4 regions of the Rhodopseudomonas sp. P1 genome follow, and region 2 is predicted to be linked to each of the others. Evidence: riboswitches for the same ligand, from Rfam matches in the RefSeq annotation. Region 2 holds a riboswitch; each other region holds the start of a gene.
What was found. Region 2 has a riboswitch for cobalamin ahead of LRC39_RS10735 (ABC transporter substrate-binding protein). Riboswitches for the same ligand answer to the same signal wherever they lie in the genome.
Positions count from the first base shown of each region.

Region 1 (4,915 bases), 2.4 Mb from region 2:
TCTTGGTGCCTCGCTTGGTGGGGGAGGCCGCCGTTCTGGTTCGCTTGGTCTTGCTCGATGTCGCCGATTGCGGCATCGCAGCTTCGCGGGCGAGCCGCAGGGCGCGCAGGCGCGCCATGTTGTCCAGGACCGCCTTTGCCGCGGCGTCGCGTTCGGTCTTGCCGCCGTCGCCTTCAGCGGCGCTGCCAGCGCGGTGATCGTCGTCGTTCGTCATTCTTCCAGTTCAATTGCATTCAATTCGGGAGGCGGCGTGATAGCACGAAAAAAGCCTCCGAACAGCCTTTCGACATTCGGAGGCTCTTCGACATTGGTTTCGCGCATGAGCCCGTGTGCGGGGAACATGGCGTCCGCCGCCGACTGGTGCGGCGGCGGCCGCACACGATGGTCGCTAGTTGGTGACGCGGACGCCTGCGAAAGCGCCGAATCCGGGCTGCAGGAAGCCGACCGGCACCTCGTATTTCTTGTCGAACAGGTTGTCGATGCGGCCGAACACGGTGACGTGCGGATCGACCTCATAGCTCGCCGCCAGGTTCACGGTGGTGAACGACGGCGCGTCGAGCAGCGTGGTGCCGAACCGGTCGTAGTCGACCCACGAGCTGGTGTAGAGCACGGTCGCCGACACCGTGGCGCGCTCGACCGGATTCCAGATCGCCGCCATCGTCACCTTGTTGTCGGGACGCCGCCGCAGCTTCTGGTCGGTGGTCTGGTCAATGGCGTGCGTATAGGTGTGGTCGACCCGGAAGCGCAGCGTCTCGGTTGCCTGCCACGACACGAACGACTCGACGCCCGAGGTGCGCGCCATGCCGATGTTCTTGTAGCTGTAGCCACCGATCGTCACGTCGTAACCGGTCGAGTTGATCAGATCGTTGATCTCGTTGTTGAAGTAGGTCGAACCGAAAACGACGCGGTTGGCGAACAGCGGCTGTTCGAAGCCGACGTCGTAGCCCTTGCTGGTCTCCGGCTTCAGCGCCGGGTTGCCGATCGTCGCGTAGGCCGGGTTGTTGACATAGAGCTGGGTCAGCGTCGGCGCCTTGAAGCCGGTGCCGTAGGTCGCCTTCAGCCGGGTCTCGAGGGTCGGCACGATGAACACCGGCGCGACACGCCAGGTCGAGTGTCCGCCGAAGCTGTCGTTGTCGTCGTAGCGCACGTTGGAGACCAGGAAGAAGTTCTTGGTGAACTCCGACTGCAATTCGACGAAGCCCGCGGTGTTGCCGGTGCGGGCGCGCAGCGTCTTCTGCTGGTAGTTGCCGGCGAAATCATAGTCTCCGACCGAATTGGTCCGGATCGTCTCGTCCTGGCGTTCGGTGCCGACCACAAGTTTCTGCCCGTAGCCGACGTCGAGCACGCCCTTCCAGTCGAACTTGGTGCGTTCACCGGTGTACGAACTCGGCGGCGATATGCCGGTGGCGAAGGTGAAGATGTTGGTGGTGAAATCCGGGTTCGGATTAAACGTCCGATTCCACTCGTTGCTGTAGCTGACGCCGAACGTGCTGGTGAAATTGCCGAGCGGCGACCAGACCGCTTCGCCGCGGGTCATGAAATCGCGGCTTGCGGTCGTGCTCTGCAGCGTCTCGGGGAACGAGTTCGGATAGCGCGAATAGTCGTCGCCGGTGAAGCCCTTGTGGGCGTCAGTGTAGCGCGCGACGTAGTTGAACGCGAGTTCGTCGCTGGCGCGGACGCCGAGCCGCGTCGAATAGGTCAGGTTGTCGTAGTTGTCGTTGTTGCGTTGCTGGCCCGGGGCCAGCAGATTGAGCGGCGTCACCGGCAGGCTGGTCGTGCGATAATGCGCGACGTTGAAGGCGTAGTCGAAATTGTCCTGCGAGCCGGCGGCGCGCGCAGTCTGGTTGAAGGTGCCGAACGAGCCGCCTTCGATCGAGCCGGTCAGCTTGGCAGGTCCGCTGCCGCGCTTGGTGACGACGGAGATCACGCCGCCGATCGCGTCCGAGCCGTACAGACCGCTCTGCGGGCCGCGCAGCACTTCGATCCGCTCGATGTCCGAGGTCAGCAGGTTGGCGAAGTCATAAGCGCCGTTCGGCTTGCTCGGGTCGCCGGCGTCGATGCCGTCGATCAGCACCTTGACGTGGTTGGAGTTGGTGCCGCGCATGAAGATCGCGGTCGAGCCGCCGGGGCCACCGGTGCGCACCACATTGAGGCCGGGCACCATGCTGAGCGCGTCGGCGGCGGTGCGCTGCTGATAGCGGGCGAGATCATCCGCGGTGATCACGGTCACCGAGCTGGCCACCTGCTCGCGCGGCGTTTCGGTGGCGGTGGCGCTGACGACGATCTCGGGCAGCACGTCCTGCGCGGCGGCAGGCGTGGCGAGCGAGAGCGCGGGCACCAGGATGGTGGAGGCGAGAAGCGCGCGTGAAAGTGCGGAGCAAGGCCGCGGCGCGGCGGGTCGGGATTGCATTCGGTTCAACCTCGGCTGACGTCTGTGGCACGTCACAGCGAACGAGGTCTCACCGAGCTTTTCGAAAGCGGTGAAGACAATGCCTGCAATTCCCGGCCGGCAACTTCGCGTGTGACCACGAATGACGGCAGGTCTCCTGGCTCGCAGTTGATCTTCCGTCGCCTTCCCAGGACCGAGGTTCCCAGTGGCATCCGACGAAAGACGATCCGCTTACAGTTGCGGGAACAGCTACGGCCTAGAACGCGAAAGTGTCTGCGTCCGCACCGTATTCCCTTTTCATCCCTCTCGGGAACCGTCACTGCCATTAGAAGTCGCGGAATTGGCGAGTCAATTCGCCCATGGCGGCGAACAGGTGCAATCGTGGTCGGATTGTGACGAGCTGTGACTTGCGTGTAACAGGCGGGTCTGTACACCTCGCACGATAGTGGATGCGGCAGGTGGTGATGGCGGAGTTCGTGGTGGAGTTCGGCAAGGACGGGCGGCGGGTCGAACCCGACGGCCGGCTCGATGCCGCCGCGTTTCATCGCAACGATGCGCCGATCCGCACCGTGCTGGCCCGGCTGCTCGCCGGGCGACAGGGCGACGTACTCGAAGCCGGCAGTGGCACCGGCCAGCACATCGCAGCGCTGGCGCGCGAGCATCCGGACATCGTGTGGTGGCCGAGCGACGTCAACGACCAGCACCTCAAGAGCATTGCCGCCTGGCGCGCTCATGCGGCGCTGCCCAATCTGCGGCCGCCGCAACGGATCGACCTGGCCGATCCCGCCTGGTCGGTGGCGCCGGCCGACGGGGCGGAGTCCGGGCCATTGCTGGCGATATTCTGTGCCAACGTCGTCCACATCGCGCCGTGGCGCGTCGCCGAAGGGCTGCTGGCTGGCGCCGGACGGCTGCTAAGCCAGGACGGCATGCTGGTGCTGTATGGACCGTTCAAGCAGGACGGCAAGCACACCGCGCTCAGCAATGCGGTGTTCGACACCAGCCTGCGCGACGCCAATCCGGAATGGGGTGTCCGCGATGTTGCGGATCTGGAAAAGCTCGCGGCCGGCGCCGGTCTGGCGCTGAGCGAGATCGTCGAGATGCCGGCCAACAACCTGATCCTGGTGTTTGTACGGGCAAAACCGGCGGAGGCCCATGCGACAGCCGGTGGCCCGGCGGGTTGATCACGCACCGCTCGGCCCTATGATGCGCGCGCAATCGCCGGCCGTCGTCGGCCGGTGCGAGGAGAATCCCTGCCGATGGTCGATGCGACGGCCAACGACATCGTCGAAGACGATGCCCGTGCCCGTTCCAACGTGGTGCGGCTGGTCGCGGCGCAGGCGCTGACCGGCGCCAACGCCGCGGTGATCTTCGCGACCGGCTCGATCATCGGCGCGCAGCTCGCGCCGGAGATGTCGCTCGCGACCGTGCCGCTGTCGATGTACGTGCTGGGCCTTGCCGCCGGCACGCTGCCGACCGGTTGGATCGCGCGGGTTTACGGTCGCCGCGTCTCGTTCATGATCGGCACCGGCTGCGGCGCGCTCACCGGCGTGCTCGGTGCTGTCGCCATCCTGTACGGCTCGTTCCTGCTGTTCTGCATCGCGACATTCATCGGCGGGCTGTATGCCGCCGTGTCGCAGTCTTATCGGTTCGCCGCCGCCGATGGCGCCAGCGCTGCCTATCGCCCGAAGGCGGTGTCGTGGGTGATGGCCGGCGGCGTGTTCGCCGGCGTGCTCGGTCCGCAGCTCGTGCAGTGGACCATGGACGTCTGGCAGCCTTTTCTGTTCGCATTCTCCTATGTGGTGCAGGCGGCGATCGCGCTGATCGCGATGGCGGTTCTGTGGGGCGTCGATGCGCCCAAGCCGAAGCCGGCCGAGCGGGCCGGCGGCCGGCCACTGCTGGAGATCGTGCGGCAGCCGCGCTTCATCGCCGCGGCGCTGTGCGGTGCCATTGCCTATCCGATGATGAATCTGGTGATGACCTCGGCGCCGCTGGCGATGCAGATGTGCGGCCTGAGTGTCGGCGATTCCAATTTCGGCCTGCAGTGGCACATCGTGGCGATGTACGCGCCGAGCTTCGTTACCGGCTCGCTGATCGCCAAATTCGGCGCGCCGCGCGTGGTCGCGGCCGGCCTGATCCTGGAAGCGCTCGGCGCGTCGATCGGCCTGCTCGGCGTCACTGCCCCGCATTTCTGGGCGACGCTGTTCGTGATCGGCGTCGGATGGAATCTGGCGTTCGTCGGCGCCTCGGCGCTGGTGCTGGAGGCGCATCAGCCGAGCGAGAAGAACAAGGTTCAGGCGTTCAACGATTTCATCATCTTCGGGCTGATGGCGCTGGGTTCGTTCTCGTCCGGCCAGCTGCTGGCGAACTACGGCTGGACCACCGTGAATCTCGCGGTGTTCCCGCCGGTGCTGCTCGGCCTGATCGTGCTGGCGATCACCGGTTGGTCGAAAGTCCGGAAACGGGTGGCTGAAGCCGCCAGTGAACTATCCGATCGCGGCGTCTGAGCCGCGCAACAACACGTCCGGC
Region 1 is NZ_CP088006.1:5,279,056-5,283,970, reverse strand. Features, by position in the region: gene LRC39_RS24410 (hypothetical protein) at 1-214, opposite strand, end outside; gene LRC39_RS24405 (TonB-dependent receptor plug domain-containing protein) at 389-2,410, opposite strand; cobalamin riboswitch at 2,520-2,722, opposite strand; gene LRC39_RS24400 (DUF938 domain-containing protein) at 2,854-3,570, shown strand; gene LRC39_RS24395 (MFS transporter) at 3,646-4,893, shown strand.
Region 1: it holds a riboswitch for cobalamin, as region 2 does, so the genes downstream of both, LRC39_RS24405 (TonB-dependent receptor plug domain-containing protein) here and LRC39_RS10735 (ABC transporter substrate-binding protein) in region 2, are expected to answer to the same signal.

Region 2 (4,915 bases):
TTGATCCTGATCGGGCCATCGCTCGCAGCCACCGATTTCCGCGAGAGCTCGCTGTACGCCCCCGACTACGATCGCCGCTATCGCCGCTCGGCGGAGGACGGCCGTGACCGCGACTGATGACGTCGTAACAACCGCGACGAACGGCCGTCCGCCAGGGCTGATCATCGCGGCGCCGTCGACCAATAGCGGCAAGACCACGGTGACGCTGGCGCTGCATGCAGCACTGCGCCGCCGCGGCCTCACCGTGCAGCCCTATAAATGCGGGCCCGATTACATCGATCCGGCGTTCCACGAGATCGCCGCCGGTCGGCCCTGCTACAATCTGGACTCGTGGTCGTTCGGACGAGACCGCATCACGTCCCTCCTTGATGCTGCGGCGGGCGCCGATCTCTGCCTCGCCGAAGGCGTGATGGGGCTGTTCGACGGCGGCAGCGCGGTCGGCGCGTGGGGCAACGGCGCAACCGCCGATATCGCTGCGTTCACCGGCTGGCCGGTGGTGCTGGTGATCGACGTCGCCGGTCAGGCGCAGTCGGCCGCCGCGCTGGCGCTCGGGTTTGCCCGCTATCGCAGCGATGTGCGCATCGCCGGCGTTATCCTCAACAACGTCGCCAGCCCGCGTCATGAAGCACTTGTCCGCGATGGCTTCGACGCGCACGACATTCCAGTACTCGGGAGTTTCGAGCGGCAACGCGATCTCACGCTGAAGAACCGTCATCTCGGCCTGGTGCAGGCGCGCGAGACCGCGAAGCTTGACACCCGCTTGCAGCAACTCGCCGACAGCGCCATGCGCGGTATCGACCTCGACGCGCTGATCCGCGCTGCGCAGCCGGCGCGTCCGATCGCATCGACGATCCGGCCGCTGACGCCGCCGGGTCAGCGCATCGCGCTGGCGCACGACGACGCGTTCTCCTTCATCTACCCGCACCTCACCGCAGGCTGGCGCGCGGCCGGCGCCGAGATCGTGCCGTTCTCGCCGTTGAGCGACGAAGGCCCAGATCCGTCCTGCGACGCCGGGTGGCTGCCGGGCGGCTATCCCGAGCTACACGCAGGACGCCTCGCGGCAGCGACGCGATTCAAGACAGCGCTCCGCGCGTTCGCGGAGACTCGCCCGGTCCATGGCGAGTGCGGCGGCTACATGACGCTCGGTACAGGCCTGATCGATGCCGACGGCACGCGCCACGCGATGGCCGGACTGCTCGGCCTCGAAACCGACTTCGCCAATCGCAAGCTGCATCTCGGCTACCGGCTCGCGACCTTGCAGGCCGCAGCCGCCGGCCACGCCGCAGGCAGCGTGCTGCGCGGCCACGAATATCACTACGCGCGCGTCGTCACCGTGGCGGACGAGCCGCTCGCCGAGATCCGCGATCCCGCCGGACAGCTCACCGATGAGACCGGCAGCCGCCGCGGACACGTCACTGGCACCTTCTTCCATCTGATCGATGTCGCCGAGGAGGCGATCGCCTGATGTCCAAGTCAATCGAAAGCGCCGCCGCCAACGGCCGCATCACGCTGGTCGGCGCCGGCCCGGGCGATGCCGACCTGCTGACGCTGCGGGCGATCAAGCGGCTGCAGGCCGCCGACGTCGTGCTGTATGACGACCTCGCCGGCGAAGACTTCATGGCCTATCTCGATCCCAATGCCGAGATGGTCGCGGTCGGCAAGCGCGCCGGCCATCCCTCGCCGCGCCAGGACGAAGTCAGCCGCCTCGCAATCAACTACGCGCTCCGCGGCAAGCACGTGGTGCGGCTGAAGGCCGGCGATCCGACGCTGTTTGCCCGCGCCGACGAAGAGCTGCGCGCCGCGCGCGAGGCCGGCATCGCGGTCGAGATCGTACCCGGCATCACCACGGCGACCGCCGCAGCAGCTGCGATCGGTGCATCGCTGACCAAGCGCGGCGTCGCGCGCCGGGTCCAGTTCGTCACCGGCCATGATGTCGACGGGCGCCTGCCGCGCGATCTCGACCTCGCAGCGCTGGCGGATGCGACCGCAACGACCTGCGTCTATATGGGCAAGGCCACCTTCCCGGCCCTCGCGGCCCAACTGATCGCCCGCGGCCTGAGCGCTACGACGCCGGCCGTGATGGTCGAAAGCCTCGGCTCCGATGCGACCAACGTGCAGCGGGGCAGCGTCAGCGAGATCGCCGCCCGCCTCACCGCCGATCGGCCGTCCGGCCCCTGCATGATTTTGTACGGCGCAGCGCTGGAGGAGAGCTGATCGCCAGCACGCGACCGGCGACGACGACGCGTTCTCTACCGCGGCGCGGCAGCCGCAACGCCTCGTCTCTGGCTGATCTGCACGATCGCGTCGGATAGTCGATCGAGCGCAACCGGCAGCATCGCGCCGCCGCAGACCGTGAGCTGATCGGGAACAACGATCCGTCGGCTCGCCGGATAGGCCTGCTGGATCGCGGGATGCAGCAGCAGAGCCTTGCCCTGATCTTCAGCCACCGGCTGCTCTTCGGATACGAGTAAAAGGTCCGGCCGCGATGCGACGATCGCTTCAAGCGAGGCGAAGCCGCCATAGGCGAAACCAAGGTCGGACGCCGCATTCGACAGGCCAGCGGTCTGCAGCAGCGAGCTGAGCAGACTATCGCCGCCGGTCACCCAGCCGCGCCGCGATAGCGCCAGCACCCGGCCCTGCCACCGCGAGGCGGTGCGCCGTGCCCGCTCCGCGGCCTGATCGACCGACGCGATCATCGCGTCCGAGCGTTCAGGATGGCCGACCAGCGCGCCAACCCGCCGGATCTGCAGTTTCACCTCGTCGATCGTCCGCGGCACGTCGAACTCTTCGACCGGAATGTTCTGCGCGCGCAGCAGCTCGCGCGTGGCACGCTTGCCGTAGCGGCCGGCCAGCACCACGTCGGGTGCGAGCATCAACAGATCCTCAGCTTCACCGGACAGCCTCGGAAATCGCTCAGCCTCCTTGGCGAGCCACGACAGCCTCGGATCACGCGCATACGGTCCGAGGCCAGCGATCTGGTCGGCATCAGCCAGGGCGATCAGCAACTGATCGGTGCACATGTTGATCGAGGCGATCCGCTTGGAGGCGGCGAACGCCGGCGAGGCCAGCAAACCAACCGCGGCGACCATCAGCAACAAGCGGGAACGCCAGCGAGGCGCACGCCGGTCACGCAACGCGACGGGCGGCCGGACGCCGCAATGCGGCGCAATTGTTCTGTTCAAGACGACATCCTCCGCCGGCCCATCGCCGAACGAGTTGCACACCATGCACCGGCCGGTCTCCTGGCTCGCGGATATCCGTCGCGTCCGCCTTCCCGGCCGGTTCGGCCAGTGGCATTCAAGGACGCTCCGATCCGCCCACAGTTGCGAGGGCAGCTGCGGCATTGGGGCATCGCCCCGCACCGCATTCCCGTTTCACCTCTCTCAGCGAGAGGCACCGGTACACGTCTGGGTTAAGCACGTCGCCCAGCCCCCGGCAAGACGACCATCTTCCGCAGTCTTGCTGGCAAGCAAAAAGCCGGGAGGTGCAGTCAGGCACCACCCGGCTTGAACTTCACGGCTTCTCGCCGCCGGTTCGCTTACTTTCGCATCGGCGTGGTTGCGCCCGACTGGCCGTCCGAGCTCGGCGTCGTCGAATTGGTCGCGCCGTGGGCGCTGCCCGAGCCCTGACCACCACGATCGGAGTTCGACGGGCCGCCACCGCCCGCGCCGCCGCCAGCCGCGCCACCGGCACCCGCGCCTGCTCCACCGGCTCCTGCGCCGGCACCGCCGGCCCCGGCACCACCACCCGCGCCGCCGCCGGCCCCACCGCCGCCACCACCGCCTTGCGCCATCACTTGGCTTGCGCCAAGCGCCAGCACTGCGAGCACGGCCATCACTGTCGTCGTCTTCCGCACCATCATCGTCGCTCCTGTCATTGTTCTGATTGCTGAGTTGCGCAGAGGCCAACGGAGCTTCGGAGACGCCGTTCCTAACTAACCAGTCACGTCTTCAGGTCGCGGCGTTCCAGCCGAGCAACAGGAACAACCGACCCTGTTCGGCTTTTCCCCTCGCCATCAAACGACGAGGACCTGCAGATGAAAGCTCTGACCTGGCACGGCAAGAACGACATCCGCTGCGAGAGCGTGCCGGATCCGAAAATCGAACACGGCCGCGATGCGATCATCAAAGTGACGGCCTGCGCGATCTGCGGTTCGGACCTGCACCTGATGGACGGAATCATGCCGTCGATGCAAAGCGGTGACGTGCTCGGCCACGAGACCATGGGTGAAGTCGTCGAGGTCGGTTCCGAGAATACCAAGCTCAAGGTCGGCGATCGGGTGGTGGTCCCATTCACCATCTCCTGCGGCGAATGCTTCTTCTGCCAGCGCGGCTTCTATTCAGGCTGCGAGCGATCGAATCCCAACGCCAAGGCGGCTGAGAAGATGTGGGGCCATTCGCCCGCTGGCCTGTTCGGCTACTCGCATATGCTCGGCGGCTATGCCGGTGGTCAGGCCGAGTATCTGCGGGTGCCGTATGCCGACGTCGGTCCGATCAAAGTGCCCGATGGACTGACCGACGAGCAGGTCCTGTTCCTGTCCGATATCTTCCCGACCGGTTTCATGGCAGCGGACTTCTGCGATCTCAAAGGCGGCGAAACCGTCGCGGTGTGGGGCTGCGGCCCGGTCGGCCAGATGGCAATCAAGAGCGCCTTCCTGCTCGGCGCCGAACGCGTGATCGCGATCGACACGGTACCGGAGCGCATGGAGATGGCGCGGCAATCCGGCGCGATCGTGATCAATTTCATGGACGACGACGTCTACGACAAGATCCAGGATCTCACCAACGGCCGCGGTGCCGATGCGTGCATCGACGCTGTCGGCACCGAAGCCGCCGCAATGGCGAGCTTCGACTCGATGGTCGACCGCGTGAAGATGGCCACCTTCATGGGCACCGACCGGCCGCACGTGTTGCGT
Region 2 is NZ_CP088006.1:2,310,499-2,315,413, reverse strand. Features, by position in the region: gene cobM (precorrin-4 C(11)-methyltransferase) at 1-117, shown strand, start outside; gene LRC39_RS10745 (cobyrinate a,c-diamide synthase) at 104-1,465, shown strand; gene cobA (uroporphyrinogen-III C-methyltransferase) at 1,465-2,214, shown strand; gene LRC39_RS10735 (ABC transporter substrate-binding protein) at 2,250-3,089, opposite strand; cobalamin riboswitch at 3,216-3,416, opposite strand; gene LRC39_RS10730 (hypothetical protein) at 3,539-3,862, opposite strand; gene LRC39_RS10725 (zinc-dependent alcohol dehydrogenase) at 4,037-4,915, shown strand, end outside.

Region 3 (4,915 bases), 1.5 Mb from region 2:
ATCGCCGCTCGCCGCCAGCGCCCGATAGAAGATTACCAGCGCGCGGCGGCACTGCGATGGCGGCGGCTCGGCCGGCCAGAACCCTGCGGCCGGCATCGGCCGCGGCGGCGGCGGGCAGTCGTCGCGCAGGATCATCCAGGCGGCATAGCGCAGCGCCAAGCGGATGTTCTCGGCGCCGCCCTCGCTGCAATAGCGCCACAGCGCGTGAGCATCGTCGAGATCGGCGGTGCTACGCGCAGCCAGCTCCGCATTCCACTCCATCTCGCCCGGAATGCAGACGAACTGCGCGCCGCGCGCCAGCGCATCGCGCCGCAGGCTGTCGACGCCGTGCGGCCAGTAGGCCTCGCCACCGAGCATCCGCAGGATGACGAGCTTTGCTTTCGCCAGCGTGCGCTCGACATAAAGATCGACCGAGGCCGGATGGCCGAGCGCCAGAAAATTGGTGAGCTGGAGCGTCGGATAGTCGTCCGGCATTCCGGCCCGCGCAGCACCGAACGCCGCCAGATCGCTGTCGGCCGCCGACAGCACCACAATATCGGCCGTCGCCTGCCCGAGATCGCGCGCAACGTCGCCGTCGTCGATGCTGACGCTGGTGTCGAGCTTCAGGTGCATCTGGAGCACCGTTGCTGTGCGACCGCCCTCTCTACGTCATTGCGAGCGAAGCGAAGCAATCCAGACTCGGGGCCGCTGCCCCTGGATTGCTTCGTCGCTTCGCTCCTCGCAATGACGGGGAGAGGCATATGAACTACCCCGCCAGCGCGCGCCGCGCGGCGTCGGCGTCAAAGCCTTTGAGGCCGATCACCACCAGATGGTCGGGACGCTCGGCATCGGGGCGGGCGAAGGCGAGATCGATGCGCGAGCCGACCGCCTGCACCACGACCGGGGCCGGCTTGCCGGCGACACGGGCATGGCCCTTGACGCGCAGCACGCCCTCGAGCCCCAGCGCATCGCCGACCCGCGCCTTCATGGCATCCAGCGTCTCCGCCGGCTGCGGGGTGATCACCAGCGAGTCGAAATCGTCGTGATCGTGCTCCTCGCCTTCGGCGTGATGGCCGGCGCGGGATGCAAGATCATTCTCGGCTTCGGCATCGAGCCCAATCAGCACCGACGGCGCCAGCGTGCCATGCGAGCGGACGATGCGGACGTTCGGCCGCACCCGGCTCGCCAGCTTAGCTTCGAGCGCGGCAAGCTGGTCGGGCGCGACCAGATCGCTCTTCGACAGTACCACCAGATCGGCGCAGGCGAGCTGATCTTCGAACACTTCCTCGATCGGATCGTCATGCGTGGCGTCACGCTGCGCCTTCACCGCGTCATCGTCGAGCGGCACCCGGCCTTCACTCAGCGCCAGCGCGTCGACCACCGTGACGACGCCGTCGGCGGTGGCACGGGTCTTCACCGCCGGCCAGGCGAACGCCTTCAGCAGCGGTTGCGGCAGTGCGAGCCCGGAGGTTTCGATCACGATCGCGTCGAGCGGCGTGTCGCGGTTCAACAACTTTTCCATCGTCGGGATGAAGTCGTCAGCGACCGTGCAGCAGATGCAGCCGTTGGTGAGTTCGACGATGTCGCCCGGCGCGCACACCGACGCGCCGCAATCCTCGACCAGCGAGCCGTCGAAACCGGCATCGCCGAATTCATTGACGATCACCGCGATGCGGCGGCCGCTCGACTGATTGAGCAGCGCGCGCAGCAGCGTGGTCTTGCCGGCGCCGAGAAAACCGGTGAGCACCGTGACGGGAACGCGGGCGGTCATGAACTACTCTCCTGTTTGGCGTTTCAGCCACAGCGGCAGGCCGGCGGCGATGAAGGCGACGTTGGGCACGGCGGCGGCGATGGTCTGATTGAGGCGGCCTTGCGCGTCGCGGAAGGCGCGGCCGAGCGGCGTCTCCGGCACCAGGCCGAGGCCGACTTCGTTGGAGACGAGCACGATCGGACCGGCGGCGACGCCGAGATAACGCGCCAGTCGCCTTGCTTCGACCTCGGGATCGCGGCCGGCTTCCATCAGGTTGAACAGCCACAGCGTCAGGCAATCGACCAGCACGGCGCGGCCGCGGCCGGCGTGCTGGGTCAGCGCATCGACCAAGCCGAGCGGCTCCTCGATCGTGGTCCAGCCGTCGCCGCGGCGGGCGCGATGGTGGGCAATGCGATCGGACATCTCGTCGTCGCTGGCGGTGGCGGTCGCGAGATAGATCCTAGCCAAGCCGCTCTCGGCGACCAGCCGTTCGCCGAACACCGATTTGCCGGAGCGCGCGCCGCCCAGCACCAGGGTGGAGATCAGCGCGCTCATGCCGGCGCCCGCCCATCGTCGGGAGACCATTGCGGCGGCGGCAGGCGGACGACGGTGCCCTTGCGCAGGACTTCCGGGCGCTGCCGCCACGGCACCAGACCGTAGTGACTGTCCTGATAGGAGGCCACGAACGCCGCCACAGCGTCAGCGCCGCCGGCGCCATCGAGATCGCCGAACACGAAGGTGTAGCCGCCTTCGCTCGACACCGCGACGGTGGCGGCACGCTTGCATGCGGACAGGCACTGCACGGCGCGCACCTGCACCGCGCCGGCGCCGGCCAGCGCGGCGCGGACGGCTTCCAGCATCGGCGCACCGACGGCGACGCCGTCGATCGTCTTGCAGGTGGTGCAGACGCTGACCATCACCGGCGCGCCAGGCAGCATGCGCGGCGGATCGGCGCTCACATCGGCAGGGGGCTCGGAATCCATCGGGCTCGAATCATCGGGTCAGCTATCGAGCTTTGTCGGAACGCGCGGGAGAGGCCTTTGCCGTCCGCACTGCTTCCGTCCGGTGCACCCCGCCCCGACGACCCTTCAAAGCACAATACGCGATGGCAGGTCTCCTGGCTCGCGAGTCGCCGCCATTCGCCGCCTTCCCAGGAATTCCCAGTGGCCTCGGCGATGGCTCGTCGCTTACAGTTGCGGGGGCAGCTCCGGGATCGAGACGCACCGCGTCTCCCACCGGCTTCCCTTTTCACCTTCCTTGCGGAAGGACCATCGTCGGGCACGCTAGCTGCGACGCTGTTGCGGGTCAACAACGCGAAGGTGGTGTTGACCGGGCTTGCGCGTTTGCCTCAGTTGCGCGCCTTGCCGAACCAAAGGACCATCCGATGCCGACCGAAACCCTCGTCACCTGGCAGCCGCCGTCGATCACCCCGGTCGACCCGTCGCTGAAAGCAACCTTGCGGGCGCGGGTGGACGGCAAGGCCAAGCCGCTCGGCTCGCTCGGGCGGATCGAAGACCTCGCCATCGAACTGGCCTTGATGCGGCATCCGCAGCCGCCGCGCGCCGACAATGCGGTGCTGATGGTGTTCGCCGGGGACCATGGCCTGACCGAAGAAGGCGTGTCGCAATATCCGTCCGCCGTGACGGTAGCGATGGTGATGACCTATTTGGCCGGCAAGGCCACCGCCAACGCATTCGCAGCCGCCAACCATGTCGACGTCCGGGTGATCGACGCCGGCGTCGCCGCCGATCTGCCGAAGCATCCCGATCTGATCGACGCCAAGGTGCGGATGGGAACCGCCAACGCGGCGCGTCAGCCGGCGATGAGCGTCGCGGAGACGTGCCAGGCACTCGATCGCGGCGCCGAACTGGCACGCGCCGAGATCGCCGCGGGCGCGGACGTGATCGCGCTGGGTGAGATGGGGATCGGCAACACGGCTTCGTCGTCGCTGCTGCTGCACCGCCTCGGCCCGGCGCCGCTCGACCAGAGCATCGGGATCGGCGCCGGCCAGGATGCCGACGGCATGGCCAAGAAGAAGGCGGCGATCGAAAAGGCGGCGATGCGCAGCCCCGCCACCGCACCGCTGGAGGTGCTGGCCGAATTCGGCGGACTGGAGATTGCCATGATGGCCGGCGCGGTGCTGGGCGCCGCATCGCAGCGCCGGCCGGTAATCGTCGATGGCTTCATCGCCACGGCCGCGGCGCTGGTCGCGGTGCGGCTGGCGCCGGAAGCCCGCGATTATTGCGTATTCGCCCATCGCTCGGCCGAGCGCGGCCACGACCTCGCGCTGCAGGCAATGGACGCCGCGCCGCTGCTCGATCTGCGGCTGCGGCTCGGCGAAGGCACCGGCGCGATCCTTGCCGTGCCGCTGGTGCGCGCGGCCTCGCGGCTGCTCACCGACGTCGCCGATCTCGCCGACGTGCTGGCGGGCAAGCTGTGAGTACGGTGCTGAACAAGATGGCGGCGATGACCGATCCGGCCGAGATCGCAGCCGCCAACGCCAACCCGCCGGTGTTCGACGAAGCGTTTCGGGAGAAGTTCGCCGAGCTGATCGCGTGGCGGCGCGACGTCCGCCGCTTCAGGACCGATCCGGTTGCGCCGGAGCTGATCGATCAGCTCCTCGACCTCGCCCAGCTCGCCCCGTCGGTCGGCAACAGCCAGCCGTGGCGCTGGATCAGCGTCGACTCGGCCGAGACGCGGGCGCGGATCCGCGCCAACTTCCTGCGCTGCAATGAGGTGGCGGCGAGCGCGTATCAGGGCGACCGTGCGGCGCTGTACGCCAAACTCAAACTCGAAGGCATCGACGTCGCGCCGCGGCAGTTCGCGCTGTTCTGCGACCGCGAGACGGCGCAGGGTCTCGGTGTCGGGCGCCAGACCATGCCCGAAGCGCTCGATTACTCCGTCGTGGCGATGATCGAGACGTTCTGGCTCGCCGCGCGGACGCTCGGCCTCGGAGTCGGCTGGGTATCGATCCTTGATCCAGAGGCGATCACCACCGAGCTCGACGTGCCGGCGACCTGGAAGTTCATCGCCTATCTGTGCGTCGGCTGGCCGGTGGAACACCACGTCGACCCGGAACTGGTGCGCCATCACTGGCAGGACCGCACCACCGCAGGCCGCATTGTGCTGTCGCGCTGAGTTCCATCGGTGCGCGGGCGCACTGAGTGCCCGCGCTGTTTGTTGATC
Region 3 is NZ_CP088006.1:772,362-777,276, reverse strand. Features, by position in the region: gene cobN (cobaltochelatase subunit CobN) at 1-612, opposite strand, end outside; gene cobW (cobalamin biosynthesis protein CobW) at 746-1,750, opposite strand; gene cobU (bifunctional adenosylcobinamide kinase/adenosylcobinamide-phosphate guanylyltransferase) at 1,754-2,284, opposite strand; gene LRC39_RS03670 (DUF1636 domain-containing protein) at 2,281-2,712, opposite strand; cobalamin riboswitch at 2,820-3,017, opposite strand; gene cobT (nicotinate-nucleotide--dimethylbenzimidazole phosphoribosyltransferase) at 3,114-4,169, shown strand; gene bluB (5,6-dimethylbenzimidazole synthase) at 4,196-4,867, shown strand.
Region 3: it holds a riboswitch for cobalamin, as region 2 does, so the genes downstream of both, LRC39_RS03670 (DUF1636 domain-containing protein) here and LRC39_RS10735 (ABC transporter substrate-binding protein) in region 2, are expected to answer to the same signal.

Region 4 (4,915 bases), 1.2 Mb from region 2:
GCGGCGGCACTCCATAGGCGCCACTATGTCCGAGATCGACAGCCGAAAGCACGCCCTCTCCTGCCTGGTGCGGGTGATCCCCGCCGAAGTCCCCTCCCCGGGTTCGACGATCGATGCTATTCGAAAATATTGAATCTTCAAGGATTGCTGTGCATATAGATGCAGCAAACTGCGCATCCGATTCACTCAGACGGAACGATAAAGTCTCATCGTGGCCAAATCGCCGACCCGCAATCCGCCGATCACCGAGCACCTCGCCTATCTGCTGGCGCAGGCCAATCGGGAGATCAACCGCCAGCTCGAAGCACGGCTACGCAGCGAAGGGGTGCCGGTCGAGCAATGGCGCATCCTCAAGGTGCTGTCCGACGGCAAGGGCCATTCGATGGGCGAACTCGCCGAGGCGGTGCTGCTCAATCATCCGACCCTGACCAAGATGATCGACCGAATGGTTTCGGATTCGCTGGTGTATCGCGTCCAGGATCCGGAGGATCGCCGCAAGGTGCTGATGTACACCTCCGACCGCGGCAAAGCTCTGACCCAGCGTCTCAATACGTTGGCGCTGAGCCAAGAGGCGCATATCGCCGAAAACTACGGCGACAAGGCCACTGCCGAGCTGAAGCGGCTGCTTGAAAGCCTGATCGACAGCGCCACCTGAGCGCCCTCCATCGTCGCGGATGCTGCGGCTGCGAACAGCGCAGCCGCCTGCAGCGACACGCCGCAAGATACGGCGGTCGCAACGTCTATCCTGCACCGCCGAACTGGCTTAGATCAGCGGGCGATGCGCCGTGCCAAGCGGCCGCCCATTCGAGTGAGGAAACATGGAATACCGATCACCCTGGATGACCGAAGAGCTGGACACGTTCCGCGACCAGTTTCGCAAATTCCTCGCCAAGGACCTCGCACCCCATGGCGACAAGTGGCGCAAGCAGAAGATGGTCGATCGCTCGGCCTGGCTGAAGCTCGGCGAGATGGGGGCGCTGCTGCCCAGCGTTCCGGAAGAGTATGGCGGGCTCGGCGCCAGCTTCGCCTACGATGCCGCGGTCTATGAGGACATGGAGAAGATCGTCCCCGACGCGCTGTCCGGCGTCACCGTGTCGAGCGGCATCGTGGCGCACTACATCCTCAACTACGGCTCGGAAGAGCAGAAGCGGCGTTGGCTGCCCGGCATGGCGCGCGGCGAGTTGATCGGCGCAATCGCGATGACCGAGCCCGGCACCGGCTCGGACCTTCAGAGCGTGCGCACCACCGCCAAGCTCGATGGCGACGACTATGTCATCAACGGCCAGAAGACCTTCATCACCAACGGCCAGAACTGCGACCTGATCATCGTGGTTGCCCGCACCGGCGGCGCAGGCGCCAAGGGGCTATCGCTGATCGTACTGGAGACCAAGGACAACCCCGGCTTCAAGCGCGGCCGCAACCTCGACAAGATCGGCCTGCACGCCTCCGACACCTCCGAACTGTTCTTCGAGAATGCCCGCACGCCGAAGCAGAACCTGCTCGGCGGCGAAGAGGGCAAGGGCTTCGTGCAGCTGATGCAGCAGCTGCCGCAGGAGCGGCTGATCATCGCGATCGGCGCGGTGGCGGCAATGGAACGCGCGGTCGCTCTGACCTCGGACTACACCAAGGAACGCAAAGCCTTCGGCCAGCCGATCATCGAATTCCAGAACACCGCCTTCGCGCTCGCCGAGCGCAAGACCGAAGCCTTCATCGCGCGGGTGTTCGTTGATTACTGCCTGGTGCAGCTGATCGCCGGCAATCTCGACGCCGTCACCGCCTCGATGGCGAAATGGTGGACGACGCAGAAGCAGGTCGAGACCGTGGACGAGTGCCTGCAACTGCACGGCGGCTACGGCTACATGCAGGAGTATCCGATCGGCCGGATGTTCATCGACTCGCGGATCCAGAAGATCTACGGCGGCACCAACGAGGTGATGAAGCTGCTGATCGCTCGCTCGCTCTAACGCGAACAATGCAGGCGCCTCCGCTACTGCTGCAATTCAGCGGTGCGGAGGCGCCGGCAGTGTTCAGTCGCCGCTTTCCGAGACTTCGCGCTTGAGACGGCGCGGATCCTGGGGCTGGCTATCCCATGGCACCGGCCGCTCCAGCCAGCGCTGGATAAAATTCCAAGAGCGCCGATAGCCGTTGTGCGGCAGGGTGCAGTCCGAACAATCCTTGCGCGTCAGCCCATTGCGATCGACGAAGGTCTTGTAGGGGCCGGGGCACTGATAGGCGCTCAGCGGGCAGTAACAGAACAGGCAGTTGAATTCCCGCTCGACGCCGCGATGGCACGGCAGAAACGGGCAGGCCTCGTTGGTGAAGCCCTTAAAGGCTTCGTTGGTCGTTGTGTCTTTCGGCTCCATGACCGTTCCCTCGCGCCGCAGCAATGGGCCGCCAGCTCGATCGCAGCGGCGCTGTGGCTGATTCTGATTGAAGGGGGATGAGTGCTAGGCGATGCCAAGCGTCGCGTGACGCTGCTCCTGCGCCGCGCGCGGCTTTGCCTGCTAAGAGAATTCGGTCATCGCTGCTCCGCTCTCGACCCGCCGTCGATCGGTTAGATGCTTCCGTCTTCGGCCGGTCTCCTGGCTCACGGATGTCGTCTGGATCGCCTTCCCGACGCCGATGGCGTCAGTGGCATATGATCCGGACAGATCCGCTTACAGTTGCGGGGGCAGCTACGGATTTGGCGAAAAACACCGCACCGTATTCCCAGTTTCACCTCGCACGCGAGGCACCGAAGACGTCAAAACCAGAGCACGGGGCTGCAGCCTGTGCAAGCAAAAAGGCTTCGTTCTAAACGGCCAGCCTAACCGACTACGCGATTGACCCAGACGATCCGCCAACCGGACGAGCCCAGCCGGTCGATCTGCGTCAGCGACAGCGGATCGATCACAAAGCTCAGCGCAGCCTCGGGGGATGTCTTAAGGGCAATCGCCAGCACGGCGCGAATGGTGCCGGAGTGTACCACCAGCACGACGTCACCACCGGGCAGCCGCGCCAGACCGCGCCGCACCCGTTCGATCTGATCGACGAAGCTCTCGCCGCCCGGCGGCGCCAAGCGCGCCGCATCCTGCCAGAATGCATCGTAGGTAGGGCCGAGTTCGCGCGACAGATCGTCGTGACGGCGCCCGGTCCAGCTGCCAAAATCCTGCTCGCGGAAATCGGGGTCGAGCATCGCATCGAAGCGGAGTGCTGCGGCGGTCTCGCGCGTGCGCCGGCTGGGGCTTGCGACCACCGTCGCATCGTGCGGCAGTTGCTCGCAGAGCGCAGCGAGCACCGCAGTGTCGCCGAGATCGACCGGCGCGTCGGGAGCGTGAATCACGCCCTTTGGCCCATCCACCGGCGCATGCCGCACCAGCCACAGCCGGCTGAAGTCGCTCATCGGTCATCCTCGCGCAGTCATGATCCGTCCGACAGAGCACGTCGGAGCCATGCCTCGCAAGCGACGACGACCGCTACCGCCCGGCGTCCAAAAAAATAGCAACCTCTGCCGCCTCTCGGAGTTGAAGCCCCCAAGTTCCATCAACCCTATCAGATGATCTAACTTGAAAGGCGGACCATGAAGGATGTCCATCGCGTGCTGATCGACAAACTGCGCGAGCATTCCCGTCTGTCGGCCGATGACCTCACCGCGATCCGCAATTTGAGTTTTACGCTGCGGGAGCTCGAGAGCAGCGAGGATCTGATCCGCCAAGGCGAAACGCCGAAGGGCGCCGCGCTCGTCGTCGAAGGCATGGTCGGACGGTATCATTTGCAGCGAAACGGCCGCCGCCAATTCCTGTCGTTTCACATGGTCGGTGACCTGCCGGATGCGCAGGGGGTTTTTTTGGAGCGGATGGATCATTCGCTGTGTGCGATTGGGCACGCGGTGACGGCGATCATCCCGCATCGGGAGATCCTGCGGATGTTCGAAGCCCGGCCCGGGCTCGGCTTTGCGATCTGGCGCGAAACCCTTGTGGACGCGGCGATTTTCCGCGAAGCGATCACCAACAATTCGGCCCGGACGATGAAGGCGCGGATGGCGCACCTGTTCTGCGAATTGTTCTACCGCGCCGAGGTCTCGAAGCTGACCGACGGTAACTCGATGCAGCTCCCGATCAGCCTCGCCCAGCTCGGCGACACGCTGGGCATGGCGATCGCGACCGTCAACCGCACCATCTCGTCGCTGCGGGCGTCGAAGACGATGGACTTCCGCTATGGGGTGCTGACGATCCGCAACTGGCAGGGGCTCGCCAAGATCGGCGAATTCGATCCCGGCTACCTGCACCTGAAGCGCGCACCGGCGCGCTGAGGCGCTCCGGCGAAGCTACGCGGCAGCGTCGTCCGGCTCGGGATAGACGCCGCGCAGCACCACGTCGAAGTGCTCCTTCACCGCATCATTGCAGCGGCAGGCCCGCGACCGCAGCTTATCGGCATCGTCAACGATCAGGGCGCCGCGCCGCGTCGTGAGAATGCCCTCCTGGCGAAATGCCTGCAGCACGCGGCTGGTGTAGCTGCGGCCGACGCCCATCATCGCGGCGAGCTGTTCATGGGTGAGCGGCACCATGCTGTCGCCGGTGCGGTCCATCGCCGCCGCGATCCACTTCGCGGTGCGCTGCTCGATCGAATGGATCGCGTTGCACGCGGTCGATTGAAACATCTGCGCCATCAGACAGTCGGCGTAGCGCGCGAAAAAGGCCTTGAAGCTCGGCGACCGATCCTTGGCGGCCTGAATGTTGAGGATCGGCATGCGGACGAACGGGCCCTCGAACTTGACAACGATCAGACAATACGCCGGCAGGAAACCGGAGCTGACGATGCCGCCGACCGCGCCTTCGCGCCCGACCAGCACCGTCTCGACGCCGCGGCCGTCGCCGTCGGTCACCTCATAGGAGACGAGGCTCGGCCCGCACGGGAAGAACGCGCTGCCAACGTG
Region 4 is NZ_CP088006.1:1,129,577-1,134,491, reverse strand. Features, by position in the region: gene LRC39_RS05285 (substrate-binding domain-containing protein) at 1-52, opposite strand, end outside; gene LRC39_RS05280 (MarR family winged helix-turn-helix transcriptional regulator) at 212-655, shown strand; gene LRC39_RS05275 (acyl-CoA dehydrogenase family protein) at 819-1,964, shown strand; gene LRC39_RS05270 (cysteine-rich small domain-containing protein) at 2,028-2,363, opposite strand; cobalamin riboswitch at 2,556-2,754, opposite strand; gene LRC39_RS05265 (histidine phosphatase family protein) at 2,807-3,382, opposite strand; gene LRC39_RS05260 (Crp/Fnr family transcriptional regulator) at 3,560-4,291, shown strand; gene LRC39_RS05255 (Crp/Fnr family transcriptional regulator) at 4,307-4,915, opposite strand, start outside.
Region 4: it holds a riboswitch for cobalamin, as region 2 does, so the genes downstream of both, LRC39_RS05270 (cysteine-rich small domain-containing protein) here and LRC39_RS10735 (ABC transporter substrate-binding protein) in region 2, are expected to answer to the same signal.